2 regions of the Rahnella sp. PD12R genome follow, and region 1 is predicted to be linked to the other one. Evidence: predicted binding sites of a transcription regulator. Region 1 holds the regulator's gene; the other holds the start of a gene.
What was found. Region 1 encodes PhoB, which activates phosphate uptake and scavenging genes when phosphate is short. Its sites were predicted from a motif close to CTGTCATAAAACTGNCNNAT; they were not measured.

Region 2: a site for PhoB is predicted at 5,038-5,057, ahead of phnC (phosphonate ABC transporter ATP-binding protein). Genes of this name have one in related genera too.

What each region holds. Positions count from the first base shown of each region.
Region 1 is NZ_JAHTMS010000002.1:650,285-658,231, reverse strand. It holds gene mak (fructokinase) at 1-275, shown strand, start outside; gene sbcC (exonuclease subunit SbcC) at 329-3,586, opposite strand; gene sbcD (exonuclease subunit SbcD) at 3,583-4,821, opposite strand; gene phoB (phosphate response regulator transcription factor PhoB) at 5,049-5,738, shown strand; gene phoR (phosphate regulon sensor histidine kinase PhoR) at 5,762-7,081, shown strand; gene KWG64_RS07045 (cobalamin-independent methionine synthase II family protein) at 7,338-7,947, shown strand, end outside.
Region 2 is NZ_JAHTMS010000001.1:334,251-342,197, forward strand. It holds gene KWG64_RS01615 (GMC family oxidoreductase) at 1-179, shown strand, start outside; gene KWG64_RS01620 (cytochrome c) at 182-1,489, shown strand; gene KWG64_RS01625 (hypothetical protein) at 1,718-2,332, shown strand; gene KWG64_RS01630 (Yip1 family protein) at 2,533-3,123, shown strand; gene dld (D-lactate dehydrogenase) at 3,200-4,891, opposite strand; gene phnC (phosphonate ABC transporter ATP-binding protein) at 5,098-5,931, shown strand; gene phnD (phosphonate ABC transporter substrate-binding protein) at 6,046-6,978, shown strand; gene phnE (phosphonate ABC transporter, permease protein PhnE) at 7,140-7,947, shown strand, end outside.

The DNA.
Region 1 (7,947 bases):
AGGGCGACGAAACGGCGGAGCTGGCGCTGGGCCGCTACGAGCGTCGTCTGGCGAAAGCGCTGGCCAACGTGGTGAATATTCTGGATCCGGATGTCATCGTTTTTGGCGGCGGTATGAGCAACGTCGATCGTCTGTACCAGACCGTTCCCGTGCTGATCAAACAGTGGGTCTTTGGCGGCGAATGTGAAACACCGATCCTTAAAGCGGTTCACGGCGATTCCAGTGGTGTTCGCGGTGCCGCCTGGCTGTGGCCGCAGTCGCGCTTCGCGTTGTAATTTTCTGGCAGACAAAAGCCGCATGATGTCACGCCATCATGCGGCTTTATCATTTACTGCGACGGGACTTTAAATTCACTGCTCAGGCGGCTGACGCCCAGCCCGTTCACCTTGGTCACTTTGATTTGCACCGGAATGCGGTCTTTCATCGCTTCAACGTGGCTGATCACGCCGATGGTTTTACCGGAGGCGTTCAGGCTGTCGAGGGCGTCCAGCGCGGTGTCCAGCGTGTCGGCGTCGAGCGTACCGAAACCTTCGTCGAGGAACAGCGAATCGATGCGGGTTTTATCGCTCACCAGATCTGACAACGCCAGCGCCAGCGCCAGACTGACGAGGAAGCTCTCGCCGCCGGATAACGTGCGGGTATCACGCACGGCGTCGGCCTGCCACGTATCGACAACCTGCAACTCCAGCGCGTCGCTGGTTTTACGCTGCAACAGATAACGGCCATGCAGTTTTTCCAGCTGGCGGTTCGCCAGATACACCAGATGATCCAGCGTCAGCCCCTGCGCGAACTTACGGAATTTCGCACCATCGCTGGAGCCAATCATCTGATTGAGATATCCCCAGTCATCACAGGTCAGCTGCGCTTGCGCAATCTGCGCGATTAACTGCTGCTGGCTGCCGCTGCGTTCCTTGTCGAATTTAAGCTGATTACTCACTTCGCCGGTGCGCTGTTGCAGCGCTTTCAGGCTTTGTGACAGCGATTCCTGTTCTGCCATCAGCGCCGTGAGATCGCTTTCGTTTTCACTCAGATGCGCAGGGCGTGCGAGCCGCTGTCTCTCCAGTGTCTCTTTCGCATCGCTTAACAGCGCCTGAGCCTGCGCCAGCTGTTTCTGCAACTGGTCTTTACGCTGGCGGAGTTGCTGGCGTAAGGCGTCGTCGAGCATTGCGAGTTTCACTGCGTCTTCATCCGCAAACTCGCTGGCGGCCAGCGCCTGTTGCCAGTCTGTTTGTGCCTGATGCAGACGCGCCGTGGCCTGCTGATGTTGCAGTTGCGTGCTGGCGAGCTGACCGGCGAGTTTGTCGCGAAGTTCCTGCGCCCGGTGCAGGGCCGTCTCGGCTTCGCTGACGGCTTTTTCGGCGGCCTGTTGTTGCAGATGTAAGTGCTCGCGAACCTGCCTAACCTGACGGTCGCCGAAGAGTTCTGTACGCTGCGCCGTCAGTTCCTTCAGCGTTTTCCCGCCATCCGCATACTGGGTTTGCAGACGTTCAAGCTGCTCCTGAGACTTCGTCAGATTTTGCTGCGTCAGCGTAAAACGCTCCGCCAGCAACGCGCTTTGCTGCTGGACTTTTTGTTGCTCGCTGACGGCTTCGCTGAGGGCGTCTTTCGCCTGTTGCAGCGCACGCGCCAGCTGTTCATGCTGGCGGAGCGTTTCCTGCGTTTGCTGTTCTTCCTGATCGCATGACGCCAGCCATTGCTGAATGTCCGGCGCATCCATCAGCGTGAAGGTCAGACCATGCGGAGCGCTGATTTTCTGCCAGTTTTCGAGATGTGCGTTCAGCTGCTGCTGGTCGTGCTCAAGCTGCGTTTTCAGGCGTAACTGGTGTTCTTTCAGGCTTTTAATTTTCGCGGCCAGTTCGATTCCGCTGGCTTTCGCTGCATCAAATTCCAGCTGCATTTTCTCAACACGCTGCGCCGTTTCAGACGGTTTGATCTCCTGATAACTTTCAATCGCCGGATGCGAGGTGGAACCGCACAGCGGGCAGGCCAGGCCGCTTTGCAGATTCGCGCGTTCTGCCGTCAGGCTGACGATCAGTTCCTCGCTTTTCAGCCGCGCTTTGACATCATTCAGATGCTCGAGCTGTTTCTGGCATTGCAGGCGGATTCTGCCAAGGCGTTCTTCTTCTTCCGCGATTGCCGTCTGATTCTGCGCAAAATCCTGATGCTGCTGACGGACACGCGAATCGAGCTGAGGGAAAATTTGTGCGAGTGAAAACAGCTGCTGACGCACCGGACGCAGCTGCGCCAGTTCAGATTGCCGTTTCTGCAACGTCGTCAGTGGTTGCTGTTTTTCCAGTTCGGCCTGATTTTGTTGCTGAACCTGAAGCGCACCGGTCAGTGTGGCGTGTTTCGCCTGATGCTGCTGACTCTGTGCCTCCAGTTTCTGGCGCTCTTCGGTGATTTTCGCCAGCATCGCGCTGTGCTCACTGGCCTGTTTCTGTGCTTCACTGACGGCCTGCTGCGTGTCAGTCAGTGATTTGTGCCACCGGGCAATCTCGTTATCCAGCGGCAGAACTTTTTCGTCCATCAGCGTCTGGAGCTTGCGCTGCTCTCCGGCCTGATTCTGGCGAGCGGCTTTCGCCTGTTCCAGCACCGAAGCCCGCGGCGTCATCTGCGCCGCCTGTTGTTCCTGCTGCTGAACCAGCTGTGTAAGTGCCTGCTGTAACTCCTGCGTTTCTTTCTCGCAGCGCAACCGGTCGCTGAGCAGCGGACGCAGCTTTTCAGCCGGCTCACTGCGCGCGAGTTGCTGCAATTGCGGCGCTGCGGCGAGGTTTTCCTGCTCCGCCGCCGTCAGCTGCTGCTGAGATTGCTGATGCTTTTGCTGCACCTGTTGCCATTGTTGCAGCCAGTTCAGATCCTGCTGGCGTTGCAGCGCCTGCTGACTGAGGATAATTTCCTGCGCGTTCAGCGCGGCCAGTTCCGTTTCGAAGGCCTGACGCTGCTCTTCGCTGAGCAACTCGATTCCGGCCATGCGCTGATACAAACCGTCGAGCTGATTTTTGGCTTCTTTATGTTGTTCAAACACGCGTTCAGAAAGCCGCCCGTAGATTTCGGTGCCGGTCAGTTCTTCCAGCAATTCCGCGCGGTCGTTGGCATCGGCATTCAGGAACGCGGCGAACTGGCCTTGTGAAAGCATCATAGATTTAGTGAAACGGCCGAAATCCAGCCCGGTCAGCCCGGCGATGGCATCAAGTTTATCGCGCACTTTGTCGGCCAGAATTTTGCCATCGGCCAGCAGCGCCAGTTCTACTTTGGGCGCCTGTAAATTACCGTCAGGCGAATTTTTGGCCCGGCGCTGGCTCCAGAACGCGCGGTAGCCAATGCCTTTAACCTCAAACTCGACTTCTGCCAGGGATTCGGCGGTGTGGCGGGTCATCAGTTCATTCTGACTCGGCGTGACGTTCAGACGCGGCGTCTGGTGATACAGCGCCAGACAGATGGCGTCCAGCAGGGTGGTTTTCCCCGCGCCGGTCGGGCCTGTGATGGCAAATAATCCGTTGCTGGCAAAAGGCTCAGCGGTGAAGTCGATTTTCCATTCGCCTTCCAGCGAGTTCAGGTTTTTTAAACGCAGACTGAGAATTTTCATCGGGCGGCATCCTCTGCGGACTCGCCGCTGGTGACCTGGCTGACAACCTGAGCGAACAGCGTGCGCATCCGCGCCTGACGCGGTTCGTCGGGATCGGTTTCCTGCGCCAGCCGCCGCTCAAACACTTCGCTGACACTCAGTTCGCTGAGCGTTTCTTTTTCCTGTTGTTCGATGCTGCTGATGCGCTGTTCTTTACTGCGGCGCAGCAGAACGACTTCCACCGGCAAATCTGCGGTCAGCGTCTGAATACGCCGCTGGATATCACTGAGATAGTCCTGCGTGGCGACTTCGATATCCAGCCAGACCGGTTTACCGGCATCGCCGTCAGCAAACTGCGTCAGTTGTTTTTCGATGTCTGCGAGAGAACCTTTAATGATCTGCATCGGCTGGAAAACGGGGATTTCCAGCGTGTCGATGGCGTTGAGCTTAGCGCCATCGAAATCAAGCAGGTAAACGCTTTTGGTTTTGCTGAGCTCATCGAAACTCAGCGCAATGGGTGAGCCGCTGTAACGGATATGTTCGGTTTTTGCGACGCACTGGGCGCGGTGAATGTGCCCGAGCGCCACGTAATCCACCGGTGGAAAGGCCTGCGCCGGGAAGGCGTCGAGCGTGCCTATATAGATGTCGCGCACGGAGTCAGACGTGCTGACGCCGACGGTGGTCAGATGGCCGGTAGCGATAATGGGCAACGGCAAACCAAGTTCCTGACGTTTAGCCAGCGCTGCCTGATACAGTGCGTCATAATGCGCCGCAATGGCTTCCTGCAAGGCGAGCTGTTTGTCGCTGCCGGACTGCCCGGCCTGGCTGGCCAGCAAGTCGCGCGGACGCAAAAACGGAATGGCACACAACACCGCGCCGGGCTGGCCTTCGCGGGTATTCAGCACCAAAACCTGTTCATCCAGATTTTCGCCTACGGTGGCGATCACCCGCGTATTCAGGCACGAAAGCAGTTCGCGGGATTCATTGAGCGTGGCGACGGAATCGTGATTTCCGGCCAGCACCACCAGCTGGCAGCCGGTTTGTTGTAATTCCACCACGAAGCGGTTGTACAACTCGCGGGCGTAACTGGGCGGCGAGCCGGTATCAAAGATGTCTCCGGCGACAATGACGGCGTCCACCTGATGCTGCTGCACCTGACCGGTCAGCCAGCGCAAAAATGCCTGATGTTCAGCGGCGCGGCTTTTGGTAAAAAAGTACTGGCCGAGGTGCCAGTCGGAGGTGTGGATCAGGCGCATGAGACTCCCGTGTGAACCCTGTATGACGACAATGGGGCAAAGTATAAACGTCGGCGGGGGAACCTGTCCCCGATAAATCAGACCAATTTCAGCAGGATGGCGGGAATTTATCTGTCATATTTGCCTTAAATGAACCATCATTTTCATTCATAAATCTGTCACAAAACTGACGCATAATGGCGCCCGCAATCAAATAAAAGATCGCTAACCTATTGGCAGGACCTACGATGGCTAGACGTATATTGGTGGTTGAAGACGAAGCTCCAATCCGTGAAATGGTGTGTTTTGTACTGGAACAGAATGGATATCAGGCAGTAGAAGCTGAAGATTTTGATTCAGCGATTGGCCAGTTAGTTGAACCTTACCCTGAACTGATCCTGCTCGACTGGATGTTACCTGGTGGTTCCGGTATTCAGTTTATTAAGCACCTTAAACGTGAAGCACTGACCCGCGAAATTCCGGTGATGATGCTGACCGCCCGCGGTGAAGAAGAAGATCGGGTGCGCGGCCTGGAAGTCGGTGCCGATGATTACATCACCAAACCGTTTTCACCAAAAGAACTGGTTGCCCGTATTAAAGCGGTGATGCGCCGGATTTCGCCAATGGCGGTCGAGGAAGTGATCGACATGCAGGGGCTGAGTCTGGATCCGTCGTCTCACCGGGTGATGGCCAACGAGCAGGCGCTCGACATGGGGCCGACCGAATTTAAGTTGTTACACTTCTTTATGACCCATTCCGAACGCGTTTACAGCAGGGAACAGTTGCTCAATAACGTGTGGGGCACTAACGTTTATGTGGAAGATCGCACGGTAGACGTGCATATTCGTCGTTTGCGTAAAGCGCTGGAAACCAGTGGACATGACAGAATGATCCAGACTGTTCGTGGTACCGGATATCGTTTCTCAACGCGTTATTGAGTCCCCCACAGCGGAGAATCTGTGTGTTAGAACGTTTGTCATGGAAACGTCTGGCCGGCGAATTTTTTCTCTTTTGCCTGCCAGCGCTGATCCTCGGAATTTTCGTCGGCCATTTCGGCTGGCTCCTCTTTGCGTCGCTCGTCGCGGCGCTGGGCTGGAATTATTACAACCAGCTTAAACTCTCTCACTGGCTGTGGCTTGACCGCAGCATCACCCCGCCGAACGGGCGCTGGAGCTGGGAACCGCTGTTTTACGGGCTGAACCAGATGCAGATGCGCAACCGGCGACGTCGTCGTGAATTAGGTCAGCTGATCAAGCGTTTCCGCAGCGGTGCCGAATCGCTGCCGGATGCGGTGGTTCTGGCGACGGAAGAAGGCAATATCTTCTGGTGCAACGGACTGGCGCAGGATCTGCTCGGTTTCCGCTGGCCGGAAGATAACGGGCAGCATATTTTTAACCTGCTGCGTTATCCGGAATTCCGCACCTGGATCCAGACCCGTGACTTCAGCCGTGCCCTGAATCTGCAACTCAATAATGAACATTATGTTGAGTTTCGCGTGATGCCCTATTCCGAGGGGCAGCTTCTGATGGTGGCGCGTGACGTAACGCAGATGCGTCAGCTCGAAGGCGCGCGACGTAACTTCTTTGCCAACGTTAGCCATGAACTTCGCACGCCGCTGACCGTGTTGCAGGGGTATCTGGAAATGATGGAAGACGCCAAGCTGGAAGAGCCGTTCCGCACCAAAGCGCTGGATACGATGCAGGAACAGACGCGGCGCATGGACGGGCTGGTGAAACAGTTGCTGACCCTGTCGAAAATCGAAGCGTCTGCCAATATCGATATGCACGAGAAGGTCGATATTCCGGTGATGCTGAGTATGCTTGAGCGGGAAGTGCAGACGTTAAGCGGCGGGAAACATGAAGTGGTGTTTCGCGTAAACGAAAAGCTGAAAGTCTTTGGCAACGAAGATCAGCTGCGCAGTGCGGTGTCGAATCTGGTGTACAACGCCGTGAATCACACCCCGCCGGGCACGCGGATTGAAGTCAGCTGGCAGCAAATCCCGCACGGCGCACAGTTCCAGATAAGCGACAACGGGCCGGGTATTGCGCCGCAGCACTTACCGCGTCTGACTGAACGTTTTTACCGTGTGGATAAGGCGCGATCGCGCCAGACCGGCGGCAGCGGGTTGGGGCTCGCCATCGTAAAACATGCGCTCAGCCACCATAATTCGAAGCTTGAAGTCCTCAGCGAAGTCGGCGTCGGCACCCGGTTTATGTTTACGCTGGCACCGAAACTGATTGTTCCTCAGGGTTCAGACTCCCCGGTCTCCGTAAAACCTTAATTTGCGTAGTTTCCCTAAAGCCTGTTATCAGCCGATAGCAGGCTTTTTCATTTCTGTTTATGGCGTGAAGTCGCCTCCTGATCATGAATTTATTTCACGTCCCATGAAAATTCCTCTGTTGTGGGTGAACAGGCTGCATGACAGTATGGCCTTAAAGCCGTTTAGACATCCAGATGTCTATAAATAACGCAACGTAATTATTTACTTTGTAAATCATTCGCATTCCGCCAGGGGCGTGATGCAATAAGGAGTTTTCATGCAACGTACAACCCCTCCGTTCCGCGCTGACGTCGTTGGCAGTTTCCTGCGTCCGGCCGCGATCAAAGAAGCCCGCAAACAGTTTCAGGCCGGTGAGATTGATGCGGTGCAGTTGCGTGCAGTAGAAGACACTGAAATCCGCCGCGTGGTGGATTTGCAGCGTGAAGCCGGTCTGCAAGTGGTGACGGATGGCGAATTCCGCCGTGCGTGGTGGCACTTTGACTTCTTCGAAGGTCTGGAAGGTGTGGAAGGTTACGATGCGGTTCAGGGGATCCAGTTCAACGGCGTACAGACGAAAGCGCGCAGTATCAAAGTGGTGAGCAAACTCGGTTTTGGTTCGCACCCGATGCTGGAAGATTTCCGTTTTCTGAAAAGCATCAGCGGAACGGCTGTGCCGAAAATGACTATTCCGAGCCCGAGCGTGATGCATTTCCGCGGTGGCCGTAACGCCATCAGCAAAGACGTTTATCCTGATCTGAAAGACTATTTTGACGATCTGGCACAGGTTTACCGGGACGCGATCAAAGCCTTTTATGATGCCGGCTGTCGTTATCTGCAACTCGACGATACCGTCTGGGCGTATCTGTGTTCTGAAGATCAGAAGAAAC
Region 2 (7,947 bases), on a different contig from region 1:
CGGTAAACCGCTATCTGCAAAGCTGGGATGTGCATAACGTCTTCGTTTGTGGCGCATCGGCATTTGCCAATAACGGCGGTTATAACCCGACCGGCACGGTGGGCGCGCTGACTTTATGGGCGGCAGAAGCGATTAAAACCCAATATCTGAAATCCCCTGGTCCGCTGGTGAGGGTTTAAGCATGAGAATGAAAAAAACGTTAGCGGTGATTGCCGGTGTGGTCGTCATCGGCGGGCTGGGTTTTGTCGGTGTAAAAATGGGGTACAACGCCAGCCAGTCTGGCGAATTTCAGGCACCCGAACCGGCGGCGATGACCGGTAAAACGGCCATCGAACGCGGTAAATATCTGGCGCTGGCAGGGGACTGCGTGGCCTGCCATACCGCGCCGGGCGGTGGCAAGCCGTTTGCCGGAGGCTATGGTCTGAACACGCCGTTCGGCACGATTTACGCCACCAATATCACGCCGGATAAAGAAACCGGCATCGGCGGCTGGACCGATCAGCAGTTCATTAATGCGGTGCGTAACGGCAAAGGGATCAACGGGGAAAACCTCTATCCGGCGATGCCTTATAACGTCTATGCCAAGGTCAGCGATCAGGATCTGAAAGACATCAAAGCGTACCTGAATACCGTGCCCGCAGTGCATTACGACGGGCCGAAAACCGATCTGCCGTTTCCGTATAACATCCGCCTGATGATGTTTGGCTGGAACCTGTTGTTCCTGAATACCGCTCCGTTTAAGGCCGATCCTGCGCAGTCAGCAGAATGGAACCGCGGCGCGTATCTGGTGGAAGGGCTGGGGCACTGCACATCGTGTCATACGGCGAAAAATCCGCTGGGGGGCGATAACTTTGGGGTGCATTTGCAGGGCGGAGAACTTCAGGGCTGGTTTGCGCCGGAAATCACCGGGAATGTCCGTCAGGGGCTGGGTGACTGGAGCAACGATGAAATTGTTCAGTACCTGAAAACCGGCGCGAACGCCCGTACCGTGGCCTCCGGCCCGATGGCGGAAGCGGTGACAAATTCGCTGCAACACCTGTCGGATTCCGATCTTCATGCCATTGCGGTTTACCTGAAAAGCTTACCGGGCAGCAAAGATGAGTCTGTCCCGCTGGCAGCAGATTCAGCCATGGCAAATGGCAAAGCGCTGTATGCCGATAACTGTGCGGCTTGTCATCAGAATTCCGGTGAAGGTGTGCGCAATATGGTGCCCGCGCTGAAAGGCAACAACGGCGTTCAGGCCAGCCAGCCGACGAATATTCTGCATGTGCTGATGAACGGTGCGCAGGGTGCCGCGACGCTCAGCAACCCGACCAGCGCGGATATGCCGGAGTTTGGCTGGAAAATGACGGATCAGCAAATGGCCGATGTCAGTACTTACATCCGCAATGCGTGGGGAAACCAGGCGCCTGCGGTCAGTAAAGACGATGTGGCGAAGGCGAGGAAAACTCAGGACGGCGCGGCGGCGTTGCATAACCCTGCACCGTAAAAAAACCTGAGCGTTTCATCAGGAGTCCCCGTAACGGAGCCGCGTAAGCGGCTCTTTTATTTGGTATTTATTCATTTTATCAATGCAATTCCATAAGACATAGATTCATAAATAATCACACCCTGAACGAGAAAGAAATTGATTTGAGGTGTTAATTTATACAGTGCAGACTGACCGAAGATTAAGGATGCCTAAACAAGGATTAGCTTACGTGAGGGATAACACATCATGTTTCAGCTCAGGATGCCAGATTGCTGGCCAGTCAACCCGATGCTCTATCTGCCCGGTGCCCTGACAGTACCGGAAGACTTTAAGGGAGAATGGATTATGGAAGCGTTAATGCAAAGCCAGATTAACAGTATCGAAAAGCAGGGAATCAAAAACGGTGAGGAAATCGCGGGCCTTAATTTGCGGATGGGAAAGGTTGAACAGCAAGTTGTTCAGCTTACAGAGGTCGTTACGGATACCAATCTCCGTGTGGGAAAACTCGAACACCAGATGGTCACACTCACCGATGCGGTGACGGATATCGGCGTTCGCGTGGGAAAAACGGAGGAAAGTATTATTCGCATCGATAAGCATCTGGTCAGGATTGATGAACATCTGGTGCGAATTGACGATCATCTCGTTCTCATTGATAAGAAATTTGACCTGGTAGATGAGCGCTTTGACAAAATGGATGCACGATTTAATTCCGTGGAGTCGCAGCTGGCGGTTATTCAGTCGAATTACATGACCAAGGATATTTTCCACATCTATATTACAAAACAGACCCATTGGATCATGGGCATGATGGTGGCACTGGCTGGTGTGGTGTTTACCGCTGCCCGCTATATCCACTAATCTTCAGGGAAATTCCATTCTCCGCCATCAACATCCTCTGCAACAGGGGATGTTGTGCCGCCAGCAAACCGCTTAATAACGGCTATAATATAAACAGGCTGCCACCTTCTTGTTGCCCTTGTAACATTTATCAAACGGGCATTCCCGAAGGTTTATCATCGTACGCCGCTGGCGGCTTTCGGCGCACAAGGGGGTGTTTCATGGGTAATCATGTCTGGGGACTGTTATCTCATCCAGGTCCCGAATTGCAGCAAATCCAGCGTGAACGGGAAACCGTTTCACATGTTTATTCCCACCATGTTTTTCTGATGGCGCTGATTCCGGTTGTCTGTTCCTTTATCGGGACAACGCAGCTGGGCTGGAATTTCGGTGACGGCCAGAAGCTGATGGTTTCCATGTTCACCGCGTCCTACATCGCTGTAATTTTCTATGTTCTGATGCTCGCCGCTGTTGCTCTGATGGGGCGAATTATCTACTGGATGGCGCGTCGTTATGACAGCCGCCCGACACTCAACAGTTGTATCGTGTTTGCCGGTTACGTTGCCACGCCGATGTTCCTCAGCGGGATCGTTGCGCTTTATCCGATGGTCTGGTTATGCCTGTTTGTCGGGCTGATTGGCCTTTGCTACAGCGGATATCTGCTGTACCTCGGTATTCCAAACTTCCTCAACATTGACCACCGCGAGGGGTTCCTGTTCTCCAGCTCGACGCTGGCGATGGGGGTTCTGGTTCTTGAGTTGTTACTCGCACTGACCGTGCTGATGTGGGGTTATGGAACGAAATTGTTCTAACCAATGAGATGAGGTCGGAGTGACGTAGTATCCCTCCCCTGAAAAGGGGAGGGTTGGTCAGAAGCCCTTCACAGCGTTACTCCTGCCAGTTTTTCAGCTTACTGGTTTTGCCGATCCCCGGGTTAAAGCTGTTGGTCGGGTCGGCCTGCCGGTAAAATTCCTTCAGATGCGGTTTCGCAAGATAGAGATGTCCCACGTTGTGTTCCGCAGGATATTCAGCACCTTTGGCATCCAGCAATTCAAGCATGCGGTGTTTCAGCGCCTTACTGTTCGCGCCTTTTTTGACGATGTAATCCTGATGGAAAACGTGGCACATAAAGTGGCCGTAATAGAGTTTTGCCACCAGCTGATTATCGATATCCTCCGGCAACGTTTCAAACCAGTCGCGATCGTTTCGGCGCAGTGCGATATCCAGCGCCAGAATGTCTTCCACTTCTTTCTCATGCACGGCGTGATAACGAACGGCGGCACCCGCTGCAGCGAACCGGTGCAGAAACGCTTTTTTGCCTTCGTCGGCGGAACAGATAAAGAAATCGCCCTGATTTTCGCTGAAGAAACGGGTCAGGAACGTTCTGGCTTCATCAATTCCGGGGCCGGACATTTTCAGCAATAAGTGATGTTCAAACCGGTCGCGATATTGTTTCATGCGCGGCGGTAAATGGTTCGGCAACGCTTTACTCAGGCACTGCATTACGCGGTCGCTGAAATGTTTCGGCAGGAAAGGCACCTTGCTGGCGTGTGCGTCAAACTTTCCTTTGACGGTAAACATATCCGGCATTTTGTCTGTACCGAGCTTGTCGATCATCAGGAACGTATCTTTACCGTACACTTCGGTGATATCGAAAATATCCCGGTGCATGTATTCGCCTGCCACCGGCAGGTTTGCGAAATCCCGCAGGATCTGACGACGTAATTCGGTGAGCACCGCCGTGTCGTTAGTGCCGATGTAGAAAACCTGCTGCTGGGTTTCTGCCGGGAAAGTATCGAGACGAACGGCGAAAACCGCCAGCTTCCCGGCACAGCCCGAGGCTTCAAACAAACGGCGCTCATCGGCGTTAAAGCGTGATGGCGTATCGGCATCCACTTCGCGGACACGCGCCGCGTAATCATGGTCCGAAGCCAGTCGCTGATCGTGCAGAATATCAGCTTCGAGATAATCGCCTTTTTCCAGCCGTGTCAGAATCTCTTCCGGCGTCTCACCCAGATTGATCCCCAGATGGTTTATCAGCCGGAGTTCTCCCTGCGCATCAATCTGCGCATACAACGCCATTTCCGTATAAGCCGGACCACGTTTCACCAGTGAACCGCCGGAATTGTTGCAAATCCCGCCGACGACGGAGGCACCAATGCAGGATGAACCGATGACCGAATGCGGCTCGCGGTTATACGGCTTGAGAATTTTTTCGAGCTTATACAACGTGCTGCCGGGGAAACCGATCACCTGATGGCCGCCGTCGAGCAGCTGGATCTGATCGAGTTTCAGGGTGCTGAAAATGACGATGTCGCGGTCATAATCGTCACCGCTCGGCGTCGAACCTTCGGTCAGCCCCGTATTGGCGGCCTGCATGATGACAATTTTGTCGGCCGCGATGCAGGCTTTAAGCAGTTGCCATTGTTGAAGTAATGTTTGCGGGAATACCACCGCCAGCGCCTTGCCGCCGCCGGAGCGAAACCCCTTGCGGTAGCGCTCGGTATTGCTGTCGCCGGTCAGGACATGGCGGCTTCCGGCGATTTCTTTCAGCGTGGTGATGAGTGACTGATTATCCATTTCATCTTCCTTTTTTTGACGTAGGCTCTGCAATCATAGACTTAAATGCCACATAACAGGCTACACATCATTCAGGATAATTACCGAGGGATTTCTCTTAAGTTGCTACATTTTTGTCATATGCTGTCCACTAAATCGTCATTGATGTGTCACAAAACTCGCGCTTAATGAACGCCAGATAACGATAGCAACCGAGAGACAGCATCATGGCGCAAGCTCAACTTAAGCTGGCACAGGCTGAATATCCTCAGGCCGGGCAGCAACATCTGAACAAAGTGCTGGACGTGAAAGGCCTGGTGAAATCCTATAAATCAGGTCAGCGTGTTCTTAATGACATCAATTTCGATCTTCACGCCGGTGAATTTGTTGCGGTCATTGGCCGTTCCGGTGCCGGGAAATCGACTCTGCTGCACGTGCTTAACGGCACAATCCCGTTAACCGACGGCAGTGTGGTGTGTCATTACGAAAACGGTGAGCAGCAGCAACTGGCGGGGCTGACCGGCAAGGCGCTGCGTCGCTGGCGTTCGGGCTGCGGCATGATTTTCCAGGACTTCTGCCTGGTTCCGCGTCTGGACGTGTTAACCAACGTGTTGCTGGGGCGTCTGAGCCACACCTCCACGTTTAAATCCTTCTTTAATCAGTTCGATGATGAAGACCGCGCCCGCGCGATTTCCCTGCTGGAATGGTTGCACATGTTGCCGCATGCGCTGCAACGTGCTGAAAACCTTTCAGGTGGTCAGATGCAGCGTGTCGCTATTTGTCGCGCCCTGATGCAAAACCCGAAAATTTTACTGGCCGATGAACCGGTTGCCTCGCTGGATCCTAAAAATACCCTGCGCATCATGAATGCCCTGAAAAAGGTCAGCGAAGAGAACATCGCGGTGATGGTTAACCTACATTCCGTAGAACTGGTGAAAGATTACTGCACCCGCGTGATCGGCATTGCGAAAGGGCAGATTATCTTTGATGGTCATCCGGATCAGTTAACCGACGGGATCTTGCAGCAGTTATATGGTGAAGAACACGACGTTAATTCCTGATGCTCACGCGTTGTTATGAATGTTTTAATAAATAAAGTCCGTATTTTATTTCGGAAATAAATTTTAGCCGTACTTATTTTCACTTTCTCTCAATCTACACAAGGTCATCATTAAATGAAGAAGTTATTACGTCTGGCGGTCTTTGTTGCAGGTTCCCTTACCGCAATGCACAGCATGGCAGAAGATGCGCCTAAAGAATTGAATTTAGGTATTTTGGGTGGTCAGAACGCCACACAGCAAATCGGCGATAATCAGTGTGTAAAAGATTTCTTCGATAAAGAATTAAATGTGGATACCAAACTGCGTAATTCATCCGATTACTCAGGTGTTATTCAGGGATTATTAGGTAAGAAAGTCGACATGGTATTAAGCATGTCGCCTTCTTCTTTCGCGTCTGTGTATATTAATAACCCGAAAGCGGTGGATCTGGTCGGTATCGTAATCGATGACACTGATAAATCCCGCGGTTATCACTCCGTTGTTGTCGTCAAAGCGGACAGCCCGTACCAGAAATTGTCTGACCTGAAAGGCAAATCATTTGGCTTTGCTGACCCGGATTCCACGTCCGGTTACCTGATCCCGAACCAGACTTTCAAGAAAGAGTTTGGCGGTACGACGGATAACAAATACAACAACTTCTTCTCCAGTGTGACTTTCTCCGGTGGCCACGAGCAGGATATCCTCGGTGTGCTGAACGGTCAGTTTGAAGGCGCGGTAACCTGGGCTTCCATGATTGGCGATCGCGAAACCGGGTACACCTCCGGCGCGTTCAACCGCATGATCCGCATGGACCATCCGGATCTGATGAAGAAAATCCGCATTATCTGGGAATCCCCGTTAATTCCTAACGGTCCGATTTTGGTTCGCAGCGATTTGCCACCGGCATTTAAAGCGAAGCTGGTTTCAGCCATTAAGAAACTGGATAAAGACGATCATGCTTGCTTCGTTAAAGCCGTTGGCGGTAAACAGCATATCGGTGAAACGTCTCTGGCGGAATATCAGCAGATTATTGATATGAAGCGTGAATTGACGAAGGGCGGTCGCTAATTCTTAGCTCCCTCCCCTGCGAAGGGGAGGGTTGGGGTGGGGTATTAATGGCAATTCAGTAAGCGAATGATTTTATCATTATTGTCGTTTGTAATACCCCCTCCTGACCTCCCCCTTCGCAGGAGGAGGAATAATGATTACCTGAAACCGGAAATATTATTTTGAATAAAGACTTCAATCGTTATTACCAGAATATACGCGGTAAGCAAAAGCGCGAGGCGCTGATCTGGTCAGGGCTGATGCTGCTGTTATATTTATGGTCTGGCAATGTTTCCGAACTTAATCTGAAAACTATTATTGTTTCAGCTCCCAGCTTTTTTGATTATATCGGTCAGACGGTTCCAGTACTGCACTGGTCATTATTATTCGCAGACGGACACACCGAAGGTTCTCTGGCTTACTGGGGATACCGTCTCAATATTCAGTTACCGCTGATTTGGGAAACTATTCAGCTGGCATTGTCTTCAACGATTTTGTCTACCGCGCTGGCCGTTATTCTGGCGTTTCTCGCCGCCAGCAATACGGATTCCCCAAAATGGGTGAAATTCAGTATCCGCACGTTTGTGGCCTTCCTGCGAACCATGCCTGAACTGGCCTGGGCCGTGATGTGCGTAATGGCGTTTGGCGTCGGGGCGATCCCGGGCTTTATCGCGCTGACCTTACACACCGTCGGCAGCCTGACAAAATTGTTCTACGAATCTATCGAAACCGCGTCGGACAAACCGGTGCGCGGCCTGAGAGCCTGCGGAGCAGGGCGCTTGCAGCGCATGCGCTTCGCTATGTGGCCTCAGGTTAAACCTATCTTTTTATCCTACAGTTTTATGCGCCTGGAAATTAACTTTCGCCAGTCAACCATCCTCGGCCTGGTGGGCGCAGGCGGGATTGGTCAGGAACTGATGACGTCCATCAAGCTCGACCGCTATGACCAGGTCAGCATGACGTTGCTGCTGATTATTCTGGTGGTTTCCG